3 regions of the Microbulbifer elongatus genome follow, and region 2 is predicted to be linked to each of the others. Evidence: predicted binding sites of a transcription regulator. Region 2 holds the regulator's gene; each other region holds the start of a gene.
The links. Region 2 encodes sigma-54, which starts transcription at its own class of promoters, with help from an activator protein. Its sites were predicted from a motif close to TGGCACANNNNTTGCNNT; they were not measured.
Positions count from the first base shown of each region.

Region 1 (5,588 bases), 880 kb from region 2:
TCGACTTTCACCGGGGTGTGGCCGCCCACCCGATAAAACTCCCCGTCTGCAAGCACCCTCAGCAGACGGGTCTGCGTCTCCGCGGGCATATCCCCGATCTCATCGAGAAATAAGGTGCCGCCGTTGGCCTGCTCAAAGCGCCCCGCGCGCTGGGCGCTGGCACCGGTAAATGCACCTTTCTCATGGCCGAACAGTTCGGACTCCATCAGGTCCTTGGGAATCGCCGCCATATTAAGTGCGATAAACGGCTGGTTTTTGCGCGGGCTGTGGTTGTGCAGCGCCGCCGCCACCAGCTCTTTACCGGTACCGGATTCGCCGTTGATCAGCACGGTGATATTGGAATGGGACAGGCGGCCGATCGCGCGGAACACCTCCTGCATCGCCGGTGCTTCGCCGATGATTTCCTTGTTACCGGTGCCGTTCTCGATCACCACCGGTTCTTCCGGCTGCTGCTCGTTGGCCAGTGCCAGGGCGCGGCGGGTAACCGCAACGGCTTCATCCACATCAAACGGCTTGGGCAGGTATTCGAAGGCACCGCCCTGGTAGGCGGCGACGGCGCTGTCCAGATCCGAGTGTGCCGTCATGATGATAATCGGCAGGGACGGACGCTCCGCCTGGAACCGCTGCAGCAGCTTGAAGCCGTCTGAGCCGGGCATGCGAATATCGCTGATCACCACATCCGGCGATTCACTGTAAAAATCATCCAGTGCGCGATCGCCATTTTCGTAACAGGTAGTTTCAATCCCGGCGCGGGAAAGTGCGCGCTCCAGTACCCAGCGGATAGAGCGGTCGTCATCAATAATCCAAACGCGATTGTTCATAGTCGTTTTCCGGCCTGCGTTTTTTGATTTAACTGTTTTTTTCGGATCTTTTCCTGCTGCTGCTCAACCTGAGCATCACGGCGAATCCATTGCCAGCGGCAGATAAATCTGGAACTCGGTCTGCCCCGGCTGGCTTTCACATTTGATCAGCCCCCGGTGCTGATTGATGATGTGCTGGGAAATCGAAAGCCCCAGTCCAGAGCCTTCTGCGCGCCCGGAAATCATCGGATAAAAAATACGTTCACGAATGTCTTCCGGAATCCCCGGGCCGTTATCCACAATGTCGATTCGGCAGACCAGCGAACAGTGACGGCGCCCGATGGTGAACTGCCGCTGCACCCGTGTGCGGATAATCAGGCTGCCGTCAGCAAAACCAATATTTTCTTCGATCGCCTGCATGGCGTTGCGCGCGATGTTCAGTACCGCCTGAATCAGCTGCTCACTGTCGGCGGGAATATCCGGGATCGACGGGTCGTAATCCCTCTGGATAATCAGCTCACCACTGCATTCCGCTTCCACCAGCTGCGCCACTCGCTCGGTGATCGTGTGCACATTCACCGGTTGCAGCTTTACCGGAACCCGCGGCCCGAGCATGCGGTCCACCAGGTTGCGCAGGCGGTCCGCCTCTTCAATGATGATCTGGGTATATTCCCCCAACCCGTCATCATCCAGCTCACTCAGCTCCCGTTGCAGTAACTGTGCCGCTCCGCGAATGCCGCCGAGGGGGTTTTTCACCTCGTGCGCCATACCGCGCACCAGGTTGCGGGTGGTTTCCTGCGCGGAGATCAATGCGTCTTCACGGGCGATGCGCAACAGGCGGTCCATGGACTGTACTTCCAGCAACAGCAGCCCAAGCTCGGTCAGGGGCGTTACCGAGTAGTCCACGGTGCACTCTTCCAGGTTGTGCAACAGCCACAGCGCGCGACGCACCGTGTACTTCTCTCCACTGGCAAGGGCAGAGCGCAGCGCCTGCAGTGCAGCGGGGTTCTCCCGCACGACCTCTTCCAGTGGCTGGCCGCTGGCGCGGGCACTGGAAACCGCGACCAGGTCTTCAGCGGCGGAATTCAGATAGCAGAGGGACAGGTTTTCATCGAGCACCAAAACGGCCGAAGTGAGGTTGTCCAACAGCAGGCGTAACTGGCGGTCATTTAGCATTCACGGTTCCGAAGTAATTCACATGTCCGGTTCGCCTAATGGCAGTGCAAGAAGCAAACCAAAATGGCGCAAAAAATCCGGGGGATTGGAAGAAATACCGGCCACCACCGACCATAACTGCCAGCGGGCGCACCATTATTGTGCGCAGAGCAAAAAATAGCCAGCACGGGCGCGCATTACGGGGCACGGTGGCAGCGGGATGAGTCAGTGGGGCGCAGAGTGCGTGGTGGGGGAAGCCGGGGCTCCACTTCAGATCAGTCGTGGAACCCCGCAAAGAGGTGCGGACACGGTGTTCGCGATTCAGCGAGGCTGGGGTTTGACCGGCTTGGCCACACCGGGCGCCTGGGGCATCTGTGGCATTTGTGGGGCCTGCTCGGCGGGGAAGTCCGGGACCTGGCCGCCGGGTCGTTTGACGTGCACCTGAATGGTCTGGGACTGCGCAAGCGGCTTACCACTGGCACTGAGCAATACCGCCTGAACCGTATGAGTGCCGCGCTCCAGCGCCGATATATCCAGGCTGGTGCCCGAAGAGGTACCGGACCAGCGCTGCCCATCGATGACCGCAAAAAACTGATGGCCGTCTCGCGGCAGAGGGTTAATGGCGACCTCCAGTACGATAAAGCGCTGCCCCGGGGGGATGGTGGCATCGTTGGCAGGACTTACAATTGCGAAATTCACCGGGCCCAGCTCCCCGCGATCTTCCTCGCTGCGGGGCGAAAGTTTGCGGGTGGGCAGCGCCCCCTTGGGGGCAATCGGCTGGACGTTGATCGGGCCGATTTCCACCTTCTCCGCCTTTTCCCCAGCGGGGGGGTTATCGCTGAAAGTCACACGTCCGTCCGGACCGACAATCTTGTACACAGCGCCGCCGGAGGAATCCCCCTGTCGCGCGCTGGATGCATCCTCATCCTGCTGAGCGGTCGCCGGCGCCGTCAGCAGAGCGAGCAGCAAGGGCAAACCTGTGAATAACCGGGTGGTCAGACTGATCATGGGCACTCCCGCAATCCTCTTCTCAACTTACCTGTCCATATAAGGCTAGTGTACTCCTGAAGCGCCTGATTGCGTAAAACCCGGCCACAAAAAAAGCCCACACCTTGCGATGCGGGCTTTCTCGTCATCTTTGCACCTTCTCAACGGCCCTTCCCAGGGAAGAAGCCGGCGGGGCGTAGAGATGATACCTGCTATTTGGCAGGACTTACATTAGCAAGAGTAGTAAAGGTCGAACTCAACCGGGTGAGTGGTCATGTTCACGCGCTGTACTTCTTCTTGCTTCAGCTCGATGTAAGCGTCGATAGCGTCGTCGGTGAATACGCCACCTTCGGTCAGGAAGGCGCGGTCCTGATCCAGTGCGTCCAGGGCCTGTTCCAGGCTGGAGGCAACGGTCGGGTACTCGGCCAACTCTTCCGCCGGCAGGTCGTACAGGTCTTTGTCGGCAGCATCGCCCGGGTGGATCTTGTCCTTCACACCGTCGAGGCCAGCCATCAGCATTGCGGCGAATACCAGGTACGGGTTGGCAGTGGGATCCGGGAAGCGCGCTTCGATACGCTTGCCCTTCGGGCTCGGCACGAACGGGATACGGATGGACGCAGAGCGGTTACGCGCAGAGTAGGCCAAGATAACCGGCGCTTCGAAGCCCGGAACCAGACGCTTGTAAGAGTTAGTGGAAGCATTGGCAAACGCGTTCAGAGCGCGCGCGTGCTTGATGATACCGCCAACATAGTACAGAGCAGTTTCAGACAGGCCAGCGTAGGCGTCGCCTGCGAACTGGTTGGTGCCGTCTTTGCTGAAGGACATGTGGATATGCATGCCAGAACCGTTATCACCTACCAGCGGCTTGGGCATGAAGGTGGCGGTCTTGCCGTAAGCATGGGCAACGTTGTGTACCGCGTACTTCAGGATCTGAACTTCGTCCGCCTTTTTGGTCAGGGTGTTGGCGCCAACGCCGATCTCACACTGGCCAGCGGTACCCACTTCGTGGTGGTGTACTTCGATATCCAGGCCCATGGCTTCCATAGCGGAACACATGGCGGCACGAACGTCGTGCAGGGAGTCGACCGGCGGAACCGGGAAGTAACCGCCCTTAACGCCCGGGCGGTGGCCCATGTTGCCTTCCGCGAAGGAGGCGCCGGAAGACCAGGCCGCTTCTTCGGAATTGATTTTGTAGAAGGCGCCGCCCATTTCGGCACCCCAGGTGATGTCGTCGAATACGAAGAACTCGGGCTCCGGACCGAACAGTGCGGTGTCACCGAAACCGGTGGACTTCAGGTATTCCTCGGCGCGCAGTGCGATGGAACGCGGGTCGCGCTCGTAGCCCTGGCCAGTGATCGGATCAACGATATTACAGCGGATGATCACGGTGGCTTCGTCGGTGAACGGATCCAGGAAGGAGGTCTCGTCGTCCGGCATCAGGATCATGTCGGACTCATTGATGCCCTTCCAGCCAGCGATGGAAGAACCATCGAACATCTTGCCTTCTTCGAAGAACTCGCCGTCAACTTCTTTGGCGGGAATGGAAACGTGTTGTTCCTTACCTTTGGTATCGGTGAAGCGCAGGTCTACCCATTTGGCTTCGCTCTCTTTGATCAGGTCGAGCGTCTTTGACATTACAGTCCTCCAAGAATGAAAAGTTATGTTCGCGCCGATTCGCTTTATCTTGTGGCAACAGTAAAAGCAAAGAGTGTGCCAAATTGGGGCAAACCGGTAACAAAGTGATTCGGGTCGTAAGAAATGGCCACCCGGGGGAGCAATCGGGTGCAAAACAACCAAACCCCACGGCTTTTTGAGCGCCAGCACTCCCTCTCGGATCACGATAGTCCCAATATTGGTGCTCTCAAACCTCTATTTGCACTATTTTGGGGCCGAAAAGTCACAGTAAGCACCAACTTGGTGCCACAAGCAAATTCCCGATAGCGAGTTTATAATTCGCCACCTTTTCCGGGAAGCCGACAAACGGGCTCCCGGCCTCCAATTCAACCGCGGTTCCGGCACACGTCTATGCACTTCGTCGTCAAGTTTTTCCCAGAGATCACCATCAAGAGCAACCCGGTGCGCAAGCGCATGTCGCGCCAGCTCGCCGATAACCTGCGCAAGCTGATGCGCCAGCTGGATGACCGTATCAAGGTGCAGAAAGACTGGGAGAAAATCGATGTGATCGCGCCAGATGCAGTATCCCACCTTTCCGACCGTATCGAAGAGGTACTGGCGCACACCCCGGGCATCGCCAACTTTGCCCGGGTACAACAGTTTCCCCTCGGTGATCTGGACGATATCTACCAGAAGACACTGGCCATCTGGGGACCACAGCTCGCGGGTAAAACCTTCTGCGTGCGGGTAAAGCGCACCGGCAAGCACGACTTCCAGTCCCTCGACGTAGAGCAGTACGTGGGCGGCGGCCTGAACCAGAACACCGACGCCGCCGGCGTCAAACTGAAAAACCCGGATATCACCGTAAAGCTGGAGATCCGCCACGACAAGCTCAATGTGATCGAACAACTGCACCAGGGCCTCGGCGGTTTCCCCCTGGGCACCCAGGACCCGGTGATCTCTCTGGTGTCCGGTGGCTTTGACTCCACCGTGGCCAGCTACCTCACCATCAAGCGCGGCATCCGCACCCAC
Region 1 is NZ_CP088953.1:954,284-959,871, reverse strand. Features, by position in the region: gene glnG (nitrogen regulation protein NR(I)) at 1-821, opposite strand, end outside; gene glnL (nitrogen regulation protein NR(II)) at 897-1,976, opposite strand; gene LRR79_RS03960 (DUF4124 domain-containing protein) at 2,277-2,963, opposite strand; gene glnA (glutamate--ammonia ligase) at 3,174-4,577, opposite strand; gene thiI (tRNA uracil 4-sulfurtransferase ThiI) at 4,968-5,588, shown strand, end outside.
Region 1: glnL (nitrogen regulation protein NR(II)) is a predicted target of sigma-54. The motif match lies at 2,020-2,037, and genes of this name have one in related genera.

Region 2 (5,588 bases):
CAGCGGACAGGTCGTCGGCCTGCTCGGCCCCAATGGCGCCGGTAAAACCACCTGCTTCTACATGATTGCAGGACTGGTGCAGGCAGATGCCGGCCAGGTCATGATCGACAATGAAGATATTACCGGGCTGTCGATGCATGGCCGCGCGCGCAAGGGTATCGGCTACCTGCCCCAGGAAGCCTCCGTATTCCGCCGCCTGTCCGTACAGGACAACATTCTCGCCATCCTGCAGACCCGCAAGGATCTGAGTGGCAGCCAGCGCAAAGCGCAACTGGAGGCTCTGCTGGAAGAGTTCCACATCACCCACATCCGCGCGAGCCTTGGCATGGCCCTGTCGGGCGGCGAGCGCCGCCGCGTGGAAATTGCCCGCGCCCTGGCCACCAACCCGGCGTTCGTGCTTCTCGATGAACCCTTCGCGGGGGTGGACCCCATCTCCGTCAATGACATCAAACAGATCATCCGCCACCTGAAGGACCGCGGTATCGGCGTGCTGATCACCGACCACAACGTGCGGGAAACCCTGGATATCTGCGAGACCGCATTTATCGTCAGCGAAGGCCATATTATCGCCTCCGGCGCCCCCCGTGACGTTGCCGAGAACCAACAGGTGAAAGACGTCTACCTGGGACACGAGTTCACCATTTAACACTTTATGCGGAACAACTTCCCGGTTTCTGGCAATAGTGCGGACATAATTCACAGGAATTTCTCTGTGACCAAATACCCCGATTTTTTCGGCACACTTATTGCTTAACCGCTCCCTTGTCATATGCCCCGCCCCGGGGTAGTCTGCAGGAAATGAGCTTTACCCCGCCGACGAGAAGATAAAATTCTCCGTAGCGGATTCACGCCAGATTTTTCTGCCGGCATACCCCTATGAAGCAGTCACTCCAGTTAAAACTCGGCACCCAGCTGACGATGACGCCGCAGCTGCAGCAGGCCATCCGCCTTCTGCAGCTGTCGACGCTGGATTTACAGCAGGAAATCCAGTCTGCGCTCGACAGCAACCCCCTGCTGGAGTCCGATTTCGACGAGCACGCCGGTGAATCGCACCAGGATCAAAACACCCCCGCCGAGCGCAAGGAAGAAACGCCAGAACGCTCCACAGAGGCCCAGAGCGAATCCGCCGCCGAGGGTGACTGGAACAGTGATATCCCCGACGACCTGCCGGTAGACACCCGCTGGGATGACATATATTCCTCCGGTGGCAGCCACAGCGGCAGCGAAGGGGACGAGTATGCGCTGGAGCAGCGCAACGCGGTATCCGAGAGCCTCCAGGACCACCTGATGTGGCAGCTCAACCTCACCCCACTGACCATCGAAGACAAGTTGATCGGGGAAGCGCTGATCGACGCCATCGCCCCCAACGGCTCCCTGGATACCCCCATCGAAGAGCTGGCGGAATCCATGGAGCTCGAGATTGATGAAGTGATGGCGGTTCTCAAAACCATCCAGCAACTCGAGCCCGTAGGCTGTGGCGCGCGGGACCTGCGTGAAAGCCTGCTGCTGCAACTCCAGCAACTGCCGGAAGACACCCCCTGGCTGGTCCAGGCTGTCACCGTCGTGGGCCAGCATCTGGACCTGCTGGGCAAACGGGACTTCCGCCAGCTCAGCCGCCGCACACGCCTCAGCGAAGCCCAACTGGGTGAGGTCATGCGTCTCATCCAGACGCTTACCCCCTATCCCGGCGAGGCTTTCGGGGGCGAGGAGCCCCAGTACGTGGTGCCCGACGTGATCGTCAGCCGCAAGCAGGACCGCTGGGTAGTGGAACTCAACCCGGAGACCACCCCCAAGCTGCGCATCAACGACGCCTATGCGGCCATGATCAAGCGGGCGGACAACTCCAGTGAAAACAATTACCTGCGCGACAATCTGCAGGAAGCGCGCTGGTTTCTGAAGAGCCTGCAGAGCCGCCATGAAACGCTTCTGAAAGTGGCCAGCAGCATTGTGGAAAAACAGCAGGGCTTCTTCGAGCAGGGCCCCGAGGCCATGAAACCCATGGTACTGGCAAACATCGCCGAGACCATCGGTATGCACGAGTCCACCATTTCCCGGGTTACGACGCAGAAGTACATGCTCACTCCACGGGGCGTGTTCGAACTCAAATACTTTTTCTCCAGCCACGTCAGCACCGATTCCGGCGAAGATGCCTCGTCTACAGCCATCCGCGCCCTGATCCGCAAACTGATCGACGGCGAGCAGCCGCGCAAGCCGCTGTCTGACAACAAGATCACACAGGAGCTGGATGCCCAGGGTATCAAGGTCGCTCGTCGTACCGTCGCCAAATACCGTGAGTCCATGGGCATCCCCTCTTCCAGTGAGCGCAAGCGACTGGTTTAGCAGTCTGAGTCACAAAAGTGGCGTGCGCTCCGTCAATTTTCGCCCTATTCCTCCTCCCCCACACCGACGCAGCCGGGCTGCGATCATTTTCTGGGCAACCAATAGCCAGGCGGCGAGTGTATCCTTCCATTCTGACGCACTTCCTAGTAGGGTTGCCGCCCTGTGCGGGGGTGCGGCCAGATTGTGTTGTACCCGATGAGGAGAAATCCATGCAGATCAATATCAGTGGCCACCATGTAGACGTTACCCCGGCCATTCGCGATTACTGCCTGACCAAACTGGACAAGCTCTCCCGCCACAATGACCTGATCACCACAACGCAGGTTATCCTGTCCGTCGACAACCTGATGCGAAAAGCCGAAGCCCGTGTGCACGTAAACGGCAACAAGGATATTTTTGCCGATTCAGAGTCTGAAGATATGTACGCGGCGATCGATTCGCTCACGGACAAGCTCGACCGGCAGCTGCTGAAACACAAAGAGAAGTTACGCGGTCACCGCTAGACTCAAACCAACACGAGTCAACGGCTGATTCGCACCGCTAGATCATCTGTACGTTATGACATTGGAAGCATTACTCTCTCCCCGCCTGAGCCTTTGCCATCTGGCGGGGAGTAGCAAGAAGAAGCTGTTGCTCAATATCGCCCAGGCGATCTCGGAACAATACCCCGACCTGGATACGGACACGGTATTCAACCAGCTGGTAGCCCGGGAGCGCCTGGGATCGACGGGGATCGGTGAAGGTGTCGCCATTCCCCACTGCCGGCTACCTGGCTGTGAAAAACCCATCGGTGTTCTCTGCACCACCTCCCCTGCCGTGGATTTCGACGCAATCGACCGCCAGCCGGTGGATCTGCTGTTTGCCCTGCTGGTACCCGAGGACTCCGAACAGGAGCACCTGGATACTCTGGCGGAGATTGCCGCCCTGTTCAGCGACAGCCGCGTGCGCGAAAAACTGCGCGACGCAACCAGCAGCGATGAACTCTACGCGCTGGCCATAAACAGCGCCGCCGCGGCCTGATTTTTTGAGCTAACGCTCAATGGCGCGTATTTCATCCCCGCTTACGGGGGTGACTGATTTATACTGGCCGGACGAATAAACAGAGCCTGCTCAACCTGCAAGGAGCGCGAGTGTAATGCGATTGGTCATCATCAGCGGCCGTTCCGGCTCGGGCAAGAGTTCTGCCCTGCAGTTGCTGGAAGACGTCGGATTCAACTGTATCGACAACCTGCCCGCCAGCCTGCTACCGGAGCTGGTTCGCCGGGTCAGAGAGCAGACACCCCCGGAACCCGGTGAAGATACCCAGCTGGCCCTCGGCATTGATGCCCGCAACCTCTGGCAGGATGTGCGCCAGGCTCCCCAGGTCATCAATGACCTGCGCGAAAGCGGGATCGAGTGCGACGTGGTGTATCTCGACGCACGCTCGCCGGTACTGGTTCAGCGCTTCAGTGAGACCCGCCGCAAGCATCCCCTGAGCGACAGCCGCACTCACCTGCTGGAAGCCCTCAACCGGGAGAAGGAGGTCCTCGCCCCCCTTGCGGCCATGGCCGACCTGGTGATCGATACCAGCAGTCTGAGCCTGCACCAGTTGCGCGATCAGATTAAAACCCGGGTGGTCGGCAAGGACTCCCCGGGTATGGCGGTGCTGTTCCAGTCTTTCGGTTTCAAGCACGGAGTGCCCGTTGACGCCGACCTGGTATTTGACCTGCGCTGCCTGCCCAGTCCTTACTGGGTGGCGGAACTGCGGGAGAAAACCGGAAAGGACCCCGAGGTAGCGGATTTCCTGCGCTCCCACCAGCAAACGGAAGATATGCAGCGGGACATCACCGCGTTCCTGGAGCGCTGGCTGCCCAGCTACCAGCAGAGCAATCGCAGTTACACCTCGGTGTCCATCGGTTGCACCGGTGGCCGGCATCGCTCGGTGTATATGGTGGAACAACTGGCCAAACACTTCGCCAACACCTTTGAAAACATTCAGGTTCGCCACCGGGAACAGGAAAAGAGCCGCCCCTGAGCCGTGCGGCTGCGCAATCCCGAGCGCAAGCTAAAAAAACAAATCGAAGATTACCCAGCATGCCGAAAACCCGCATTACCATCATCAACAAACTCGGACTGCACGCCCGTGCCGCGAGCAAACTCGCTCAGACCTGCGCCCGCTATTCGTCCGATGTAAAAGTCCACTGCCAGGGTAAGGCGGTAGACGGCAAGAGTGTCATGGCGCTGATGCTACTCGCCGCCGGTAAAGGCGTGGAGCTGGAGCTGGAAGTAACAGGGCGCGATGAAGAGGCCGCGCACGAGGCCATTTGCGCGCTGATCAACGACCGCTTCGGCGAGGGTGAGTAACCGGTGAATCCGTAACAGCGCTGGAACACCGCGTTTACGCAATGCCAGCCCCAACCGGAAGGGCAAACAGGCTGCCATTCACCGGTTTCGCACTATAATGCCGGCACCTGTGACACCTCTCATCACACCGCCCATCAAACCACCCAACGTCAGGAACCTCTGTGCCCAAGCCCGCGAACGCCGATATCAATTTCCGCGCCCAGAACCAGCTCGGTGAGCTGTACGCCGCGCTGGATAGCGGCACCGGGCGTGAAGTCCAGCGCATGCTGGCCTCCCTCTCTCCGCCGAGTATCGCGCAGTTACTGGAGAGCTCACCACCGCGAATTCGCCAGGTACTGTGGAAGCTGATCGACCGCGAGGTTGAAGGCGAAGTACTGCAGGAGCTGCCCGACGAGGTTCAGAGCCAGATTCTCTCCACCATGGACACCGAGGAAATGGTGGCGGTGATGGAGGGGCTGGACGCGGACGATGTGGCCGACATTCTGCAGCAGTTACCAGACCGGGTAATGGCAGAAGTGCTCTCGGCAATGAGCGAGCGCGATCGCCAGCGGGTGGAGAGCGTCCTCTCTTACGATGAGGAGACTGCCGGTGGCCTGATGGACACGGAGATCGTGTCGGTGCGGCCGAATCTGCACCTGGATGTGGTGCTGCGCTACCTGCGCCGCCACGAGCAGCTGCCGGAATCCACCGATAACATTTTTGTAGTCAACCGTAAGGACCGCTTTATCGGCCTGCTGCCGCTGACCAAGCTGCTGACGACAGATCCCTCGGTGACGGTACGGGAGATTATGGTGACCGACATCGAACCCATTCCCGCGGATATGCCGGACGATGAAGTAGCGCGCCTTTTTGCCAAGTATGACTGGATTACCGCCCCGGTGGTCGATGACAAACGCCATCTGCTG
Region 2 is NZ_CP088953.1:1,833,200-1,838,787, reverse strand. Features, by position in the region: gene lptB (LPS export ABC transporter ATP-binding protein) at 1-646, shown strand, start outside; gene LRR79_RS07530 (RNA polymerase factor sigma-54) at 877-2,340, shown strand; gene hpf (ribosome hibernation-promoting factor, HPF/YfiA family) at 2,550-2,843, shown strand; gene ptsN (PTS IIA-like nitrogen regulatory protein PtsN) at 2,899-3,360, shown strand; gene rapZ (RNase adapter RapZ) at 3,476-4,354, shown strand; gene LRR79_RS07510 (HPr family phosphocarrier protein) at 4,414-4,683, shown strand; gene mgtE (magnesium transporter) at 4,869-5,588, shown strand, end outside.

Region 3 (5,588 bases), 2.0 Mb from region 2:
AGAAACCCCAGCGTTGAGGACATGTTCGGGGTGCTGCTGTTGTCCTTGACGATCAGCTGCGTGATGCTGACATAGCGGTCAGACACCCAGAACAGGTAGTAACCACTCACCACAAGCAACGGCATAAGCACCACCAGGGCGATGCCGCCGAAGCGTTTTACCCAGGCGGGACTCCGGCCACTGCCGGTCAGCCGCTGAATAATGCCATTTGTGGTCTCGGCCGCTTGCTTCTGCTCAGCAGGGCTCACACCGGGTTCCGTTTTTTCGATCGTACTTTCCATAACAACTCTTGCCAGGCTTTTATGCCGGTTGCTTCGGCGCGCCCTGTGCGGGTTTCGGGATACCCTGTTGGTAAAGGTGGATAGCCTCCTCTACCGTATCAAAAATCTGCAGGCCCGAAGGGCCGAGATAAAGCCCTACATCACAGTTTTTCTTCAAAATGGGCATAGCGTGCGCCACGATAATGAAGTTGGCTGTTTTTCGTTTCTCTTCGATTACCTGTTCACATTTGTGCTTGAAGTGCGCATCCCCCACCGACATCACTTCATCCACCAGGTAATAATCGAAATCCACAGCAATACTCAAGCCAAATGCGAGCCTTGAGCGCATGCCCGAGGAGTAGCTTTTTACTGGTGCGTCAAAGTAGTCGCCGATTTCTGCAAACTCCTGCACGCGATCCAGCACTTTGCGCTTGGCACTGCCCCAGATCCCGTGAATACCGCAGACAAACGCGGCATTTTCCCGGCCAGTCATGCTGCCCTGAAAGCCACCGGCCAACCCCATGGGCCAGGATATCCGCTGGTCGGTAATCACCTGCCCGGAGTCCGGGTAATCAATACCGCCCATGATCCGCAGGAGCGTTGATTTGCCGGCGCCGTTCCGCCCCAGGATGCCGATGTTTTTTCCCTCCGGGAAAAAAGCATTCACATTTTTGAACAACACCTTGCGCCCCGCCGGGGTACGGAAAGACTTGGTCAGGTCGCGCAACTCGATCATTGGCTGCGCACCAGATCGCGCCATTGGCTGCGGTACACCAGCAGACCAAATGCGAGCATGGTCAGCGAGCTCATGGCCAGATACGGCAGGTTTGCAAACATCCCGTGGAAGCTCGCAAACAATCCCTCACGGGTGAGTTCGATCATGTGCAGTATCGGGTTCCACGATAGGTAACCGTGGTATTCCTCTGGCACCTGCTCCAGGGAAAAGAACACACCGGAAATAAAATACAGCGGGCGCACGATCATCGGCGCAAAACGGGCGGCTTCTGGAAACTTGGTACCGACCACGCACATGGTCAGGCTGACACCCAGGCAAAAGCCCAGAAATAGCAGATTGATCACCACCAGCAGCAGGAAGTCGTTGAAGCGCGCACTGATGCCAAACCAGGCGAGAATGCCCAACAGGACAACAAGGCTGAACAGGTAGATGGCGAACTCGAGCAGTACACGAGTGAGCACCGCATCGAACGGGCGCAGCTGGCGGTAATTGAACAACCCGCGATTGGACTCGACCGCGGCCAGCCCCTTACTGAAACAGCTGCTGAAAAAGATAAATGGGGCAATGCCGCCCAACATGAACAGCATGGTGGGGATACCGGGATAAAACTCCCGCCCCATAAAACTGAAGAGGGCGGCCAACACCATGATGTGCATAGCTGGCTCCAACAACACCCACGCATAGCCGAGACGCCACTTGCCAAAGCGGGTCTTCATCTCGCGAATCAGCAACGCACGGATAACATCGCGCTGAATCAACCAGGGGTTATGTTGTGTGGCTGGGCCCATGAGGTCTTAACGTATTTATTGAACGACCGTACAAAATCTGTACCGAAGGCACCCCTGAATGATTAATTTCATCATTTGAGACACCCGTCTCAATAGAGGGAGGGCTTCATGCTGAAACTGTGACGCAGGTTTGCGCAAAGACGCGTCAGATTCTACCGCAACTTGGAGGCGGGAAACACCTGTAACTCAATTACAAACGATTACAGCGATACGGAAAAATATTTGTGGGCAGCACTGCCAAATCAAAAAAGGCCGCATCCTTTCGGATGCGGCCTTTTTTGATTTGGTGGAGCTAAGCGGGATCGAACCGCTGACCTCAACACTGCCAGTGTTGCGCTCTCCCAGCTGAGCTATAGCCCCAAAGTTGCTTTCTTGCTGAGGTTTCCCTCGAAAGCGGGGCGCATTTTAACAGTGCCCCGCTTGCTGTCAACAAGAAAAATAACTTTTTAATCAAATAGTTAGCCGCAAGCTTGAACGGTCAGTCAGGCCACGGTTGTCGCCTGCGATTTTTGACTGGCGAGGAACTGCTGCAGACCAGCTCCTACCTCCGCATGATGCAGGCCGTACTCAAACTGGGCTTTCATGTAACCAAGCTTGTTACCACAGTCGTGACTGTGCCCGACAATACGGTAGGCATCGACGGTCTGGATTTTGAGCAGTTCATCAATGGCGTCAGTCAACTGGATTTCACCGCCAGCACCGGGCGCGGTGCTCTCCAGCAGCGCCCAGATTTCCGCGGGCAGTACGTAGCGACCAACAACCGCCATATTGGAAGGCGCCGAGTCAACATCGGGCTTTTCAACCATCCCGTCAATCTTGGCGACTCCACCCACTTTCAGGTCCGCCCCCAGGCAATCCACAACGCCGTACTTGCTCACTTCGGCCCAGTCCACGGACTCCACCATAATCTGGCTGGCCCGGGTCTGCTCGAAGTTGCGCACCATGGCGGCGAGATTGGTGGCGCTCAGGTCGGACGCATACTGATCCACCAGAACATCTGGCAACAGTACGGCGAACGGGTTGTCGCCCACTACCGGGCGCGCGCAGGCTATGGCGTGACCGAGCCCCTTGGCTTCGGCCTGACGCACGGAGATGACGGTGACATCTTTGGGGACAATGGAGCGCACTTCATCGAGCAATTGCCGCTTGAGGCGGTTTTCCAGCTGGGCTTCCAGCTCGAAAGAGGTATCGAAGTGGTTTTCGATGGCATTTTTACTGGCGTGGGTGACCAGTACGATTTCTTTGATTCCGGCCGCGACCGCTTCGCTGACCACGTACTGAATCAGAGGCTTGTCGACGATTGGCAGCATTTCTTTAGGAATTGCTTTGGTGGCCGGCAACATACGTGTCCCCAGGCCAGCTACCGGTATGACCGCCTTTTTTACTGAACTCATTGTTTTTCCTTTTGCACTAAAAATACTGGTCGGCTCGTCCTTTAACCCGCCGTAAAGAGGAATTCTAACCCGACAATGTGACATACGTCACACACGAAGCAGCTTGAGGTTACATTCCGGTTTCATTTTTGCTCAACACTACCGGAAATCGGTTTACTAATGTACAGGCAAAAAAAATGCCACCCGGATTGAACGGGTGGCATTGATTGAGTGGGCTGGACTCTCACCAGTCGGTACGTGGTGACTGGTAAGTGAGCGGGTGTTATCCCGGCGCAGAGTCTGTGCCGGACTTGATCTGGTACGGGGCGCAGAGTTCCGTGGAGCTGGATCCCGGGTCGAGCCCGGGATGACGAAGCAAGCCCGCGGTATGACGAAGTAAGCCCGCGGCATGACGAAGTAAGCCCGCGGCATGACGAAGTAAACGCGCGGAATGACGGAGTCAGCCGCGCGGGAGGGCGTGGGTAATTACGACGGGGGCTTAGCCCAGCGCAGCGTATTCTTTTTCCCAGCGCTTGAGCACCTTTTTGCCGGCACCACCCAGAACATCAATGGCCTGGCGCAGACGGGCGCGACTGAGGTCGGGGCCCAGCAGATCCATGGCGTCCATGACCGAGAATGACGCAGTGGTGCCACTGATGGCGACAAACAGCGGCGCATTGAAGTCCTTCAGTTTTACGTCCATCCGCGTGGACAGCTCTTTCACCGTGGCGAAGATGTTGTCTTTGCTCCAGCTACGCAGGGCCTCCAGGCGCCACAGGGCGAATTGCAGCAGTTTCTTCTGCTCGTCCAGCGCCAGTTTGTTGCCGGCAAAGCTTTCTTCGGTCAGCGGCAGCTTACCGGCGGCAAGGAAGCTGACCAGTGGGGCGAAGTCGCCGAAGGTTTCCATACGCCCCTTGGCGTGCGGCAGAACCTTGAGCAGGTTTTCGCGATTGAGCAGCCACTGTTGCAGGCGATCGGCCAGCTGCGCGTCTTCCAACTCGCGAATCCACAAGCCGTTGAGCCAGCTCAGCTTCTCCACATCGAACACCGGGCCGCCAAGGGAGACACGCTGGATGTCGAAGTGCTTGAGCATTTCCTCCAAGGTGAACTTCTCGCTCTCGTCCGGCATGGACCAGCCCATGCGCCCCAGGTAATTCAACAGGGCTTCGGGCATAAAGCCGGCGCGCTGGTAATACAGGATGGAAGTTGGATTCTTGCGCTTGGACAGCTTGGTCTTGTCCGGGTTGCGCAGCAGCGGCAGGTGGCAGAGCACCGGCATTTTCCAGCCGAAGTACTCGTACAGCAGTTTGTGTTTGGGCGCGGAATTGATCCACTCCTCCCCCCGCAGTACGTGGGTGATCTCCATCAGGTGGTCGTCCACGACATTGGCGAGGTGGTAGGTGGGCATGCCGTCGGACTTGAGCAGGACCTGGGCGTCTACCTGAGCCCAGTCGATCTCGATGGTGCCGCGCAGCAGGTCTTCCACCACGCAGGTGCCAGACTCTGGCACATTCATCCGTACAACGTAAGGCTCTCCGGCAGCTTTGCGCTTTTCGACCTCTTCGGCCGGCAGTGCCAGGTCGCTGGGTTTCAGCGTCGCCTTGCCCGACTCCTGTAATTGCGCGCGCAAGTGATCCAATTCTTCCGCGGTGCGGTAACAATGGAAAGCGTGCCCGTTGGCGACCAGCTCATCGCAGTACTTTTTGTAGATATCGCCGCGCTCACTCTGGCGATAGGGCCCGTGAGGGCCTCCCACATCCGGGCCTTCCTGCCAGTCGAGCCCCAGCCAGCGGAGGCTGTCGAGAATGGCCTGCTCGGACTCCGGGGTACTGCGCGCCTGATCGGTGTCTTCGATACGCAGTACAAACTGGCCACCCTGGGCCTGGGCGAAGCACTGGTTGAACAGGGCAATGTAGGCGGTACCTACATGGGGATCACCGGTGGGTGAAGGCGCGATACGAGTTCTAACGGTCATTGGAATCCTGTTGTTAGGCGAGTGACTAATAACTATATAAAGGAAGAAAGACTTTACGGGGCGCGATTATATCGCTGGAGAAAGATCAACGCATCGACGTTTGGCACGGGTCACTCAATACCTGTACAAGCTGACCGGCAGAACACACTCGACCAAAGTGAAAATTTCTTTAGAAAATTTCTGTGACTAAATTCACAAAGTTGGTATGATCGCATCACAGTCGGCGAGATTGGTGAATTTTCCGCCAATTTGCTGTAGTCGACGCCAGGGCGTACCCAATACAATGCCCAGCCACAATGACAACACTATCGCACTTAAGAGTTCAGGGAGTCCCATAATGAAAAAGCGTATTGTTGCAATCTCCGCAGCCGCATTTTTCTGCGCTAACACCTTTGCCGCTACCCAGGGTACAGAAGACAGCGATGCTTCTTCTGGCAGCGTCGACATTACATTGAG
Region 3 is NZ_CP088953.1:3,786,219-3,791,806, forward strand. Features, by position in the region: gene LRR79_RS15595 (hypothetical protein) at 1-281, opposite strand, end outside; gene LRR79_RS15600 (ABC transporter ATP-binding protein) at 301-996, opposite strand; gene LRR79_RS15605 (ABC transporter permease) at 993-1,784, opposite strand; tRNA gene LRR79_RS15610 (tRNA-Ala) at 2,069-2,144, opposite strand; gene galU (UTP--glucose-1-phosphate uridylyltransferase GalU) at 2,267-3,178, opposite strand; gene gltX (glutamate--tRNA ligase) at 3,657-5,132, opposite strand; gene LRR79_RS15625 (hypothetical protein) at 5,470-5,588, shown strand, end outside.
Region 3: galU (UTP--glucose-1-phosphate uridylyltransferase GalU) is a predicted target of sigma-54. The motif match lies at 3,343-3,360, and genes of this name have one in related genera.